2 regions of the Rhodoferax sp. PAMC 29310 genome follow, and region 2 is predicted to be linked to the other one. Evidence: predicted binding sites of a transcription regulator. Region 2 holds the regulator's gene; the other holds the start of a gene.
The links. The regulator sigma-54, encoded in region 2, starts transcription at its own class of promoters, with help from an activator protein. The targets are predictions, from matches to a motif close to TGGCANGNAANCTGCTTT.
Positions count from the first base shown of each region.

Region 1: a site for sigma-54 is predicted at 1,220-1,237, ahead of glnA (type I glutamate--ammonia ligase). Genes of this name have one in related genera too.

Region 1 is NZ_CP072852.1:594,618-601,883, reverse strand. Features, by position in the region: gene glnA (type I glutamate--ammonia ligase) at 1-1,173, opposite strand, end outside; gene J8G15_RS02760 (molybdopterin-binding protein) at 1,382-2,221, opposite strand; gene J8G15_RS02755 (EI24 domain-containing protein) at 2,187-3,095, opposite strand; gene J8G15_RS02750 (16S rRNA pseudouridine(516) synthase) at 3,135-3,878, opposite strand; gene J8G15_RS02745 (3'-5' exonuclease) at 3,966-4,562, shown strand; gene J8G15_RS21805 (hypothetical protein) at 4,973-5,104, opposite strand; gene J8G15_RS02740 (alpha/beta fold hydrolase) at 5,408-6,499, opposite strand; gene J8G15_RS02735 (hypothetical protein) at 6,835-7,047, opposite strand; gene crcB (fluoride efflux transporter CrcB) at 7,174-7,266, opposite strand, start outside.
Region 2 is NZ_CP072852.1:3,693,038-3,700,303, reverse strand. Features, by position in the region: gene J8G15_RS17185 (class I SAM-dependent RNA methyltransferase) at 1-1,165, opposite strand, end outside; gene rpoN (RNA polymerase factor sigma-54) at 1,264-2,856, opposite strand; gene lptB (LPS export ABC transporter ATP-binding protein) at 2,954-3,751, opposite strand; gene lptA (lipopolysaccharide transport periplasmic protein LptA) at 3,748-4,365, opposite strand; gene J8G15_RS17165 (thiol:disulfide interchange protein DsbA/DsbL) at 4,591-5,238, opposite strand; gene J8G15_RS17160 (SPOR domain-containing protein) at 5,302-5,910, opposite strand; gene argS (arginine--tRNA ligase) at 5,932-7,266, opposite strand, start outside.

The DNA of each region.
Region 1 (7,266 bases), 1.5 Mb from region 2:
GGGGTGAATCTTGTTTTCCACGCCGTCCAGACCCGCCATCAACAAGGCCGAGAAGCCGAGGTAAGGGTTCATCAGTGGATCGGGGAAACGAGCCTCAACGCGACGACCTTTGGGGTTAGCCACGAACGGAATCCGGATGGAGGCCGAGCGGTTCTTAGCCGAGTAAGCCAGCTTGACCGGTGCCTCATAGTGAGGAACCAGGCGCTTGTAGCTGTTAGTACCGGGATTGGTGATGGCGTTCAGGGCACGAGCGTGCTTGATGATGCCGCCGATGTAGTACAGGGCGAAATCAGACAAACCAGCATAGCCGTCGCCTGCGAACAGGTTTTTGCCGTCTTTCCAGACCGACTGGTGCACGTGCATGCCGGAACCGTTGTCACCAACGATGGGTTTTGGCATGAAAGTGGCAGTTTTTCCATAAGCATGCGCCACGTTGTGGACCACATACTTTTGCAGCTGAACCCAGTCAGCGCGCTGAACCAGCGTGCTGAATTTGGTGCCAATTTCCATCTGGCCAGCATTAGCCACTTCGTGGTGGTGCACTTCAACCGGGATACCCAGTTGCTCCAGCACCAGACACATCTCAGAACGCATGTCCTGGAAGCTGTCAACGGGTGGCACGGGGAAGTAACCACCTTTAACTGTCGGACGATGGCCGGAATTGCCGTGCTCAAATTCTTTGCTTGAACTCCAAGCCCCTTCTTCAGAATCAATCTTGTAGAAAGCGCCCGACATGTCGTTGCCCCAACGCACGCCGTCAAACACGAAGAACTCTGGCTCTGGACCAAAGTAAGCGGTGTCACCAAAGCCGGAGGCCTTCATGTAAGCCTCAGCGCGCTTGGCCAAAGAGCGGGGATCGCGCTCGTAGGCTTTACCGTCGGCTGGGTCGATGACGTCGCAGCTCAAAATCATCGTGGCTTCTTCAAAGAAGGGGTCGATGTTGGCGGTGTTTGGATCAGGCATCAGCTGCATGTCGGAGGCTTCAATACCCTTCCAACCAGCGATGGACGAACCGTCAAACGCGTGTCCGTCGGTAAATTTCTCTTCGTCGAAGTGAGAAACAGGCACGGTCACGTGCTGCTCTTTACCGCGGGTATCGGTGAAGCGGAAGTCAACAAACTTGACTTCGTTCTCTTTCACCATCTTCATGACGTCTGCGACGGTCTTGGCCATCAAATACTCCTGGTTGATTCGTTGTGAAAAAAGGTACGTTTAGGCAAATGCAGGTTTTGTGCCAAGTTCGTGACTGGCCAAATTCACCCAGCCTGCTATTCTGCCCTGAGATTGCCCAAGATTTGGGGCATTCGCAATCCTGTCAGCCGCCGATTACGGCGCATTTGCACCAAAATGGTGCAAATGCAAAAAGCACCGTATTGATGCGTTATTTCTGCACCAATTCTGGGCCCAATCGAGCATCAAAGCCTTTCAGTCCGCTCAGCAGCACCGCATAGGCTTGGGACACCAGCGCTGGCTCGCCCTTGACCCCCAATTCAATGTGGCGACCGTACTGGGGATGATCCACGCTGGGCAAGCTGAACACCTTCACGCCCGCAAACGCTTTCTCGATCTCTTCCATCAAGGGCGTCAGGGTGGCTTCCATGGCACCAAAAACAATCACGGACTGCTCGATCCAGGTCGACACCTTGTGCAGGTGCGGGTAATGTGTGTCCAGCACCCACTCCATCATCGGCCAAGCCATGACCGGAAAGCCGGGCACAAAATGAACCGTGCCGCAGGTGAAACCCGGGATTTTGTTAAACGGATTGGGAATGATCTCGGCCCCGACAGGAAACACGCCCATGTTCAGACGGTGAATATTGTCCGGGCGGTTCGCCTCATAAACCGTGCCCTGCTCGATCGCAGATTCCTGCATTCTCTGCCGAATTAAAGCTTCGGCCTGCGTGTGAAGCGCCAAACTCAAGCCTTGAGCCCGGGCCGCACATTGCCGGGTGTGGTCATCGGGCGTGGCGCCAATGCCACCGGTCGAAAACACAACATCGCCTGAGGCAAACGCCCGTTTCAGGGTCGCCGTGATGCGATCGGGTGAGTCGCCCACGTACTCGGCGTAATCCAGCTGAAGGCCCCGTGCCTTGAGCAACTCAATGACTTTAGGAAGGTGTTTGTCCGTCCGTTTTCCGGACAAAATTTCGTCTCCGACAATGATCAGCCCAAAGCGGGCGTCGGGCTTAACGGAGGGCGGGAGGCTGGGTGGTTGAGTCATCCGCCAATGTTACTGCGTCAACGTCAACCACGGAGGCTGGCAGCGCCGCTACCAAAGGCGCTGTGGCAACCGTTTGTGCCGTGTTGGCACGCAGCGTGTGAAGCGCCGCCAGACAGTAATGCGCAAACCAGAGCGACGAAAACGCAAACACCAGCGTGTAAATCCAGATCGCAATCGGAACCAAAACCACAAACGCGGCCGCAAACAGGGCACCAGACGCCCATAGCAGGCTGGGCGCTGCCCCCAAGAAGCCGCAAAACACACCAATGCCCAGCAGCCAACTGCGATGTTGTTTAAAAAGAAGTTGGCGCTCTTCTGCACTGGCGTGCTCGGCCAGGGCGTCAAACGCCATCACCCGGTAGGTCAGCCAGCCCCAGATCAAGGGCGGCAACACCAGTACCAGCGGGGGTACCAGCCAAAGGGGGATGGACACAATCAAAGCCACCACGGCCAGCAAGGTGGAGCCAAATGACCAAATCAAGCTGCGCGCCAATGAGCCGCCATGTTTTCGTTCCAACAGGGGGAAGCGCCGCTCAGCCACCAAACTGGTCAACGCAGGCGTCATCAGCACAGCGACAAGCAACAGTGAGAGCACCACAATGACCGGCGTCACAGCAAAGATCACCACCATCGGCGCCAACACCATCTTGATGCTGCCCGCCCCCACGCTTTGGAGCCAGTCCCACACCGTGTTGACCGTGGACGACGCCTCCAGCATCTCGCGCACCCAGTCCAACGCTGGCTCCCAGTAGTAATAGCCCAGGCCCAGCGCCAGCGCCACCATCACCACCAGCGGAAGAAAAGACAAAGCAATCACGCGCGGACGCAGGCAGTAGCCCACGGCGCGCCAGAAGGAATCAAAAAACAAGGTCATGAAGAAAGTCTCGCTCTCGCTGTGGGTCTGCTGTGGCCGTTAATTCTGAATACTGGCCAGATCGGCCTGGCTCAACCAACGCCATTGGCCCGGCCCCAAATCGTCGGGCAGACGAAGCCCGCCAATTTGCGAACGATGCAATGCCTCAACCCGGTTGCTCACCGCCGCCACCATGCGTTTGACCTGGTGGTATTTACCTTCCGTCAGCGTCAACCGCAGATGGTGGCTGGACACAGCCTCACAGGCGGCAGCCAGCACCGGCTTGGGGTCGTCGTCCAGCACCACGCCTGACAAAAGCATGTTGACCTGCACCTCGTCCAGCGGGTGCTTCACCGTGACTTCATACACCTTGGGCACGTGGTGGCGTGGCGAACTCATGCGGTGGATGAACTTGCCATCGTCCGTGAGCAGCAGCAGCCCTGTCGTGTCTTGGTCCAGCCGCCCGACCGCTTGCACACCCTGCACGGCCCCCTTTTGCGGGCGAAGACGCAGCGGCGACGGCAAGAGGGTGTAAATGCTGGGGTAAGTGGACGGTTTCTGCGAGCACTCGGTCGCCGTGGGTTTGTTGAGCAAGATGTAGGCTTTCTCCTGAAACGGCCAGTCCACACCCTGCACCCTGAAGCGCAGGCCATCCGCTACAAAATCAGTAGCTGACTCCGCACAGGGGACGGGCGGTAGAGCCTCATTTGACTCATAAACCTGAACCAACCCTTGTTGAATCAAGCCAGCGCACACGCGGCGCGTACCAAAGCCTTGGGAAAAAAGAATGTCTTGTATCTGCATGCACCGAGTATCGCAAAGCCGCCCCCAGCATTCGACCCAGTGCCGCATCAAAAGGTTAAGCTCACCTCACACACCAAAGCGCCACTCATGAAAACTTTGTACAGCACCCCCAGCAAGGAAGAGATCGCCTTGCTGCCCGAATTTCCCCGCCTGCCCATCAGCCGGATTACATTGGTCAGCACCGAATCGCAAGCTATTGAAGCGCGCGACGCCTTGCTGCAAACCCGGAACTGGGGTTTTGACACCGAGTCAAAACCAACGTTCGTCAAAGACCAGGCGTCAGAGGGGCCGCACATTCTTCAACTCTCAACCTTGGACAAAGCCTGGGTGTTTCAGCTCCATGACTTGGCTTGCCGCAGTGTGGCTGCACAACTGCTCGCCCTGCCCGGCTACACCAAAGCCGGCTTTGGCCTGGGCGACGACCGTCGGCGCATCATTCACAAACTGGGCGTTGACCCGGCCGATGTGCTGGAACTCAACACGGTCTTTCAGGCCCGTGGCTACCGAAAAGACATGGGCATCAAAGGCGGTATCGCGGTGCTATTCAACCAACGCTTCGCCAAGTCCAAGAAAGCCGCCACCTCCAACTGGTCCATGCCACAGCTGACGCCATCGCAACTGACCTACGCCGCCAATGATGCGTATGGCGCCATTCAGGTGTTTCATGCCTTGAGGCTGAGTTGAGCCCACTCTATTTCACCCGTTCAATTGCAAAGGCTGCCTGAGACCAAAGCATGAATCTGAGAGGGATTGCGGCGATGCCTGTCAATAGAGCCTGAGGCAGCTATAGGCCCAAAAGAATCGTTCGACTATTGGAACTGCTTGCTCCAGACCGGCCGTTCAGGTATGACGTGGACTGTCAGCAATGTGCAACGAATTTCAGCAGATCGAATACCGGCGATCGGCCATCAGCAGGCATTCAGCAATGGCCGGTTCGGGGTGGCCTGATCCGCGGCATTTCGGTGGATCCGTGACTGCGTTTGCAATGGAAATGCACCCTCGAACTGATCCAGAAATTGCGCGCAACGCTGCCAATCAAAGGTGAATCAAGAGCAGAACGAGCAACTGAAGCGGCGAAGTCGCCAGCGCTACGGTCAGCACGAAGCTACGCCAACCGGACGCCAGGCAACCTTGCTGCTGTACCAGCCCGGCACGAACAGCACGACGCCGCCGCTGCCAGACTCGGTGAAATAGATCCCGATCAGAGCGGTCGGAACCGTTGCCATATCGATTCAATAGTAGGGTACGTAACGATCAGGTCGCTCAGCGCGGCGGCATTCTGACTGCCAGCAGCGTTGCAGCCAGCTCATCACATAACGCCACACTGGGCGATGCGCCGGCTTGGCAGCCCTCACGACAGGCAAAGGGAACGTTTGATACAAGTGCGACATGGGACCTCCAGTGCGTCAGAGTTTCGATGGGGTTCATTCAATCGAATCAAAGCACTTGGCGCGAGAGGCCGTTGTCCCGATCAGGGCTGGATGCGGACCGAACCGCTCCAAATGGCGGGACTCATGTCCCGAGTTGACTCAGCGCGGCAGCGGTTGGATACCGAAACCCTCCTCGCGCGCATGCACGATGGCCTGTGCACGTGTGGCCACGTCGAGCTTGCTAAACACTGCGGAGACCTTGTTGCGCACTGTTTTCTCGGCTAGGCCGAGGTGCGCCGCGATCTGCAAATTGTCCAGGCCATGCGCCAGCAATTCGACGAGCGCCCGCTCGCTCGGGCTCAGGTTCTTGAACGCCGACCCATGGCGCGGGCTCGCATCGTGTTCATCGAGAAAGGACTGGATCTCGCCAAAACAATGGGCGAAGGCCGGCTCGCCAGCCAGCAGCGCATGGTTGCGGCTCTCCAGCGGCACGAAACGTGCGCCGGGGATCAATCCGGCAGTTCGTCGGCCTTCCTCGAACGGCACGCGGGCATCGCCGCGGGCATGCAGAACCAGCGCAGGGCAAGCGATGCGGGCGGCCAAGGCTGTCACGTCGATCTGGCCGAAGGCGGCGACGACGCGCGCTGCATGTTCTGGGCTGGTCGAAAGTCGCTCGAGTTCGTTGAACCAGTCAACCTGTTCAGGCGACCCGTCGGGAATGAACAAGGAGGTGAACACCTGGCGAAACGCCGGGTTGTCGCGCCCCCAGCCCACCTTGATCATCTCGACCAGCAGTTTGGCCTCCTTGACCTGTGCCTGCGTCGGGTCGCGACGCATCGGTCCACGCGAGTAGCCTCCCAGCAGCACCAGGCAGGAGACGCGCTGTGGGTGGCGCACAGCGTAGTCGATGGCAATTGCGGCACCCTGCGAACAGCCGATCAGCGCAAAGCGCGTCAGCCCGGCGGCGTCCACCACAGCCTCGAGGTCGGCCACCCAGGCGTCGAGCGTCTGCGGTGCCGGATCCAGGTCCGACAGACCGCATCCCCGTCCGTCATAACGAACCAACTGGCGGTGGCGGCTGAGTTCGACCAGCCAGGGATGCCAGACGGGGCTGCCGAGGTCGAAGTCGATGTGGGTGAAGAAGTGGGCCGCGCGCACCAGTGCCGGACCGCGGCCGATGGTCGCGTAGGCAATGCGCAATCCGTCCAGAGACTGGCAGAAGCGGATCGATTGTTCGAGGTCAGACTTCACGTACAGATCTTAGTCCCCCGGTGTCGACGCGGTCGAATTCGATCGAGGCACATAACGGTACTGAGCCTAGTCGCACTTGAACCGCCGCCATGTCGCCATGTCGCCATGGGTACCTAGGCCCTCTCAAGAAGGCACTCGTCGTCCCTCCATCACCCCAAACTGCTGCAGCGCTGCTGGCGCCGAGATTCCACGCAGAACTACAAACCACTTTATCCACGTGTCCACACACGAATGGAATCGTCAAACGATGGAAATCATCCGCGCAACATGCAGCCCTTGGAGTTGTCTACGCATTGGAGGAACGGATCAAGGTTCAGCCGAGTGTCGCTAACCCCTCAAGCGGAACGCCAACGGCAGGCATGCAGGCACGGTCCGCACACTTCGAGGTCATCGCTGGCCCAGCTCCCTCGTGCGAGCGACTGCTCCTGGGCGTCGAAATCAGCGTAGTGAATGTCGCTGGTGGGTCGATTGCCGGCACACACACAACCAGCAACTGCCCAGCGCCAAAATTCATGCAATTGGGCTGCCAGATAGCGGGTATTCGCCATTGACTCCTCCCGCCCGCGTTGGAGTCATTCAATGCTTGGAAAAAGAACCGGGGGTCAAACGTTCTTTGCGATGAATCTCAGCACTGCACCCAGTGCAGAACCGACTCTGACAACGAAAGTACCCGATTAACTGCGCGTTGCCAAGAACATCGTGACCGACTTCATGCCCGCCACCGTCAAGGCCAGCGAGCCAAACAGGTGCACGCCGGCCGTCCCCAT
Region 2 (7,266 bases):
CGCGGCGCGACTCCTTGAGGCGCATCTTGCCCGGCAGCTTCAAGTCGGGCGTCAGCACCCAGGCGGTCCAGTTGGCGTAATTTTTCTTCCAGTGCGCGCTGAGCTGGTTGAAGAAGTCCACGCCTTCGTCCGTCTGCGCCAGCTCGCGAGCGCCAAAACGGGCTTGCTGCTCGACACCGGCCACACCGGCCACGTCAATTCGCTCGCCATAGGGCGGGTTCAGCATCATCACGCCCGGCTCATCGACCGGAGGCATACGCTGCAACGCATCGCCACCACGGAACTCGATCACATCGGCCACGCCAGCCCGTTCGGCGTTGCGCTGGGCAAAGTCCACCATCCGGTGCGAAACGTCACTGCCAAAAATAATGGGTTTTTGGCCGGGCTCCCTCACCACCTCTGCGTCAGCCGCTTCTCTTTTCATCGCATCCCAGTCCGCACGGCGAAAGGGAAGGTATTTCTCAAAGGCGAATCGACGGCGGCTGCCGGCCGCAATGTTGCAGGCAATCTGAGCTGCTTCAATGAGCACCGTGCCGCTGCCGCAGCAGGGGTCGTACAAGGGCAGCAGGTCATCCTCACCCTCGGCCCAGCCGCTGGCGGCAATCATGGCGGCTGCCAGGGTTTCCTTCAAAGGCGCATCACCCTTGTCCTCGCGCCAGCCGCGCTTGAATAGCGGTTCGCCGGAAGTATCCAGGTACAAAGAGCAGCTGTCAGTGGTCAAGTGCACGTAAATGCGGGCATCTGGCCACTGGGTATTCACATCGGGGCGCACGCCATTGGCGGCTACGCGGAAACGGTCACACACGGCATCTTTCACCTTCAGTGCCGCAAAGTTGAGGGAGGTGAGCGGGCTGTGCTGGGCTGTGACTGCGATCTTGATGCTTTCCTTGGGCGTGAACCAGCGCTCCCACTCGACCTCGCTGGCCGCGCGGTACAGGTCCTGCTCGCTGCGGTACTCGGTGTACGACAGCAAGACCAGTACCCGCTGGGCCAGGCGGCTGTAGAGATTGAGCAACATGGCGTGCGACCATGAGGTGCGCACCGCGACGCCGCCGCGCTGCTTGGTTGCGCAGCCCGGGGGCAGGCCGGTTATGCGAAGCACCTCGGGCAGTAATAGGTCTTCAACGCCTGCGGCGCAGGGTAAAAATAATTGCAATTGGTTCACGTCGTTTTCCTATGACAGGTTTATTGTTCTGGGGCGCAAGCGATGCTCCGCTAATCTCCGGTGCCCGTAGGTCTGGTGGGACGGGGCCGGACAGCGATTTACAGGTCTTTTCGCAGCGAGGCGGGGGCAATTCGCAGCCCTTCCCGGTACTTGGCCACGGTGCGGCGAGCGCAATCAATGCCCTGCTCTTTGAGCATCTCGGAGATCTGATTGTCGCTGAGGGGCTTCTTCAGATTTTCGGCACTGATGAACTGCTTGATCAGCGCCCGCACTGCCGTGCTGGAAGCATTGCCCCCACTGTCGGTCCCCAAGCCGGAGCCGAAGAAGAATTTCAACTCAAAAGTGCCGAATGGCGTGGCCATGTATTTGGCAGTGGTCACACGGCTGATGGTGGACTCGTGCAAGCCCAGTTCGTCTGCAATTTCCCGTAGCACAAGCGGGCGCATGGCCAGTTCGCCATGCATGAAAAAGCTCTTTTGGCGCTCCACAATGGCGTTGCTCACCCGCAAAATCGTGTCGAAACGCTGCTGGATATTTTTGATGAACCAGCGCGCTTCCTGCAGACGCTGTTGCAGCGCCGCATAGTTGGACGCCTCGGTGCCGCCACCCCGGTGTTGCTTGAGTGCGTTGGCATAGATGTCATGCACCCGCAGGCGAGGCATCACGTCGGCGTTGAGGCGAACCCTGAACTGCGCCTGCGATCCGTTGCCCACTTGAGTGACGATGACGTCCGGCACCACGATATTGCGCTCTACATCGGCAAACCGGCGTCCGGGTTTGGGCTCCAGATGCCCAATCAGTGCGATCCCCTCACGAATGGCCGCATCCGGCACACCGCACAATTGCACCAAACGCTTGATGTCACGCCGCGCCAAAACATCCATCGGCTGCGCACAGATGCGCAGGGCCACCGCCACCGTTCTCGCCTGGGCCAACTTGATGTCGTCTTGACTCTGCAAAGCTTTCAGTTGAAGCGTCAAACACTCGGCCAAACCCCGTGCACCCACTCCCACAGGCTCCAATGTTTTAAGCAAGGACAGCGCAACGGTGAAGTGGTGCAGCATTTGCTCCCGCTCTTCAAGGTCATCGCCGGTCAAGCCGTCAACCAACTCAGCCAACGCCTCTTCCAGGTAACCGTCGTCGTTCAGCGACTCAATCAGGAAACGCAGGGCGGCGCCATCTTCTTCACTCAGGTGCAAAGCCAGGGCCTGCCGGTGCAAATGGCTTTGCAGCGACTCCTGGCTGCGCGCCAGTTCGGTCACATCGGCATCACTGTCACCATCCAGGTTGTTGCCGTGGGCCTTGGCCTCGCCCCCCCACTCGCCATCATCGGGCGCCATGGAAGCACTGCCGTCGCCGTCCCAGCTCTGCCCGTCGTCTGCCGACAGGGGCGACAATTCGGCATCGGTTTCGCTGCTCACCCGGACTTCCGCAGTGAACTCGGCAGGAGCATGCGCGCCGGCTTCCACATCCAGATCCTCATTGCGGACCGGTGCATCGGCTTGTGCCAGTCCAAATTCTTCGCGTGGCGGCTCTTCTGCGCTCACCTCCAAAAACGGGTTTTCGTCCAGCATTTGCTCGACTTCCTGGCTCATTTCCAGCGTCGACAGCTGCAACAGCCGGATGGACTGCTGCAATTGCGGCGTCAGCGACAGGTGCTGGGAAACACGAAGGGACAGGCCAGGCTTCATCGCCCCCCCCACCGTTCAGGACAGGCCAACGTCCGCGAGGCGGCACGCCTGTGGAAAGCAATCAGTAGGTAAGGAAGGGATAGACAGTGCACCCGGCTCACATTCTGAAATGTTCGCCGAGGTACACCCGGCGAACATTGGCGTCGTTGACGATCTCGGCAGGCTTGCCTTGGGCCAGCACACTGCCGTCACTGATGATGTAGGCGTGGTCGCAAATGCCCAGGGTTTCCCGCACGTTGTGGTCAGTGATGAGCACCCCCAGCCCACGCTCTTTCAGGAAACTGATAATTCGCTGAATCTCGATCACGGCGATGGGATCAATCCCGGCAAAGGGCTCATCCAGAAGAATAAACCGGGGTTGCGTTGCCAAGGCGCGCGCGATCTCGACCCGCCGGCGCTCACCACCAGACAGCGCCAATGCCGCCGAGCCACGCAGATGATCCACCCGCAAGTCTTGCAACAATTCGGTGAGTCGTTTTTCGATTTCCGGCTTGCTCAGCGGTCGACCGGCGTCATCGCGCTGCAACTCCAGCACGGCGCGCACGTTATCTTCCACGTTGAGCTTGCGAAAAATAGAGGCTTCCTGAGGCAAATAGCTCAAGCCCATGCGTGCCCGTCGGTGAATGGGCATGTGGCCCACCGACTGCCCGTCAATGGTGATGTCACCCGCGCTGGCGTGCACCAAGCCCACAATCATGTAGAACGAGGTAGTCTTGCCGGCACCATTGGGGCCCAGCAAACCCACCACTTCACCTTTTCTGACGACCAAGGACACGTCTTTGACCGCTTGACGCCCGCCATAAAACTTCTGCAGATGGCTGACTTCCAGTCGACTTTCGCCGCTGGCCGCCTCCAGGCGAGAAGGTGTCTCGGTGATGGCCTCCGGGGTACTCACTTCTTGTCCGTCCCCATCGTGGTGGTCGAACGAAGTGCGGGCACCAGCGGTGCCAAGGCACCTTTCGGCGTGCCGGAATCCGACTTGGGCGTCAGCATGGCGCGGACCCGCCCGCTTTTTACGCCATCGGTTTTGGTGACGGAGCCGTCGATGGTGAACACGTCTGTGCTGTTGTTGTACTGAATCACGCCGCCGGTGAACTCGTCACTGAGCGTCGCCCCCCGGTAGCGGCGCAGCTTGGCATTGGTCAGGAACTTGACGGTGTCCGCTCGGCTGTCGTACTCAATCGTGTCGCCTTCGCCCTCAATGTATTCGTCAACACCTTCGCGCTTTTGGCGGAAAAAAGCTTGTTTGTTCGGCTCGGAAAGCACCAGACCAAATTGATTGCCCTCGGAATCCTGCTTCACATCAATTTTGGCACCGCGAATCAGAATTGTGCCTTTGGTTAACACCACCCGGCCGGTAAACACACTGGTTTGTCGCTGATCGTCATAGCGCAGCGAATCCGCCTCAATATTCATGGGCTTGTCACGGTCCGCTTTTTCCGCATACGCCTGGCCAGCGCTCAGGGCGAGGCAAACAACCAGAAACAGAGAGGTGAGTGTTATTTTCATAAAGGCATGAATCTTGCTGCAGTGTCAGTTTATGTCATTGTAGCGACCCGTTCGCCCAAGCCAAGCCCCCCCCCGCCTCACGGTGGGTCAATACCAACTTGCGTTACATGAAGCGCCATCGAGGCACGCGTGTGGGTTCAAGGCTAAAAAGAGCTCCGCCCAACGCCCCCATCAGGCATCAGCCGGCGGGACGCACTCATTTGAGGGCCAGCCGGCCTGATGCGACTAGCGTCCGCTGCGAACCTGGGCGACCAGCGACTCCACTACTTGCAAGGCGCGCTCCATGCCCTTGGCCTGTGTGCCATCGGTGTAGAAGCGTCCGGCAACGCCGAGCGCCGGCACGCCCTCAACGCTATAGGCGTTTTGCAACAAGGTCGCCTTCTTGGCCTTGGTGACCACGGAGAATGAGTTGAACTGCTGCGTAAACTTGGCCTTGTCAACACCTTGGGAGACGACCCAAGGCACGATGGCGTCTTCCGTGTCCAATTTTTGGCGCTCGGCGTGAATGGCAGCAAAGACCTTGGAGTTCAGTTTTCCGACCAAACCCATGGCCTCCAGCGCGTAATAAAGACGCTGCTGAGGAATGAAGCTGTCCCGGAAGGCAATTGGCACCTTACGCATCACCACATCAGCGGGCAAACGCTTGACCCACGCCTCCAACGTCGGTTCAAACGCGTTGCAATGCGGGCAGTTGTACCAAAAAAACTCCACTACTTCGATTTTCCCCGCTGGGGCTTCAACCGCAGCGACGGGCTTCACTTCAAGATAATCCTCACCGGCCTGATAAGGCTTGCCTTGTGCAAAAACAAGCGACGGCAAAGCCGACGCACCAGCTACCGCACCACAGGTCAGGGAAAAATCACGACGCTTCATCTTTGAACACTCCAGTTAAATCAGTCGGACTTACGCTGTTGGCATAAGTTCAATAGCAGCGCTCTAGCGCGCCACAGACACCAGCGCTGTCTCCAGGCCAACGGCATCCAGTTTTTCCTTGGACTGGATCGCATCGTCCTTTTTCTCATAGGGCCCAACACGCACCCGGTAGACAGTGCGTCCCGATTGCTCTCGCTCTGAGACCTTGGCTTCAATGCCTCCCAAGGACAGGCGAGCCCGCTGGCTTTCGGCATCTACAGCAGTTCGGAAAGCACCCAGCTGAACAAAATAGTAATAGGGGTCAGCCTTGGCAGCACCCGAGCGCGCCTTGGCGAGGTCACCCAATGGGTCAGCAGAGACGGCGGGCTTGACCTCGGCCGGCTTGGCGTCTGCTGGTTTCACGACAGGGGCTGCGATCTCGGCGGCAGGCGCAGGAGTGACTGAAGAGTCCACGGGTTTTGTCACCGGCTTCACTTGCAACGCGGCATTGGGGTCCCAATCCTTGTTGCGCAGGGTCTCCATGAAGTCTTGCTCGACGGTACGGCTACTGGCCTTGTTCACAAAGGGAACCGGAACTTTGGTGACGTAAACCGCCACGCCCAAAGCGATTCCCAAGCCCACCACCACGCCCAGAATGAAGCCCAATATGGTGCCTCCGCGTTGCTTGTTCATGTGCTGCATCTCGTTTTATGGTTACATTTTTTGCGGGGCACTGACGCCCAGCACGGCGAGGCCATTGTGCAACACCTGCGCGGTAGCCGCGACTAGTGCCAGGCGCGCCAGTTTGACCGCCTCGTCGTCCACCAGAATGCGCTCTGCGTCGTAATAGCTGTGATAACACGCCGCTAGTTCCCGTAAGTAGAAGGTGACATCGTGTGGCGCGAAGCCCTGAGCGGCCATGGTCAACATGTCCGGGTACTTGGCAAGAAGCAGCATCAAAGCCTGCGCCTGAGGACTTTCCAGTGGGGACAGATCGACGCCTGCTAGGCTGGCCGCATCGCCGCCCCAAGCGCTCAGCACCGAACAAATGCGGGCGTGCGCGTATTGCACGTAGTACACCGGATTGTCATTGTTCTTGGCCACCGCCAGATCGACATCAAAGGTGTACTCCGTGTCAGGCTTGCGGCTAAGCAGGAAAAAGCGCACCGCGTCTTTGGAGGTCCATTCAATCAGGTCGCGCAGCGTCACATAGCTGCCTGCCCGTTTGGATATCTTGACCTCTTCGCCACCGCGCACCACCCGCACCATCGTGTGCAACACATAGTCAGGGTAGCCCTCAGGGATGCCAGCACCCGCGGCCTGCAGGCCGGCGCGCACCCGCGCAATGGTGCCGTGGTGGTCGGTGCCCTGGATGTTGATGACCTTGGAATAGCCACGCTCCCACTTGGCGATGTGGTAGGCCACATCGGGCACAAAGTAAGTAAAGGTGCCATCCTGCTTGCGCATGACGCGGTCTTTGTCGTCACCGTAGTCGGTGGAGCGCAGCCACAGCGCGCCGTCTTGCTCGTAGGTTTTGCCATTAGCCACCAGCGTCTCCACCGTCTTGGCCACCCGGCCGCTGGTGTACAGGCTGGATTCCAGGTAGTACTCGTCAAACTTCAGGTTGAAAGCCTGCAAATCCTTGTCCTGCTCATTGCGCAGGTAGGCCACGGCAAACTGTCGAATCGACTCCACATCGTCCACGTGACCGCTGGCGGTGAATTCGCGGTCATCGGCCTTGACTGTCTTCTTGGCCAGAAAGTCATTGGCGATGTCGGCAATGTAGTCGCCGTTGTAAAAGGCCTTGCTGGCGGGGTTGTCAGAATCGGTGGGCCAGCACTCGTCACCGGGTTTGAAGCCTTTGGCGCGCAATTGGGTGCTGTTGGTGAGCGTCTGGATTTGCACGCCCGCATCGTTGTAATAGAACTCACGGTGCACATTCCAGCCCTGCGACTGGAACAAATTGCAGATTGCATCTCCCAAGGCGGCCTGACGGCCATGGCCCACATGCAGCGGACCGGTCGGGTTGGCCGACACAAACTCGACCAG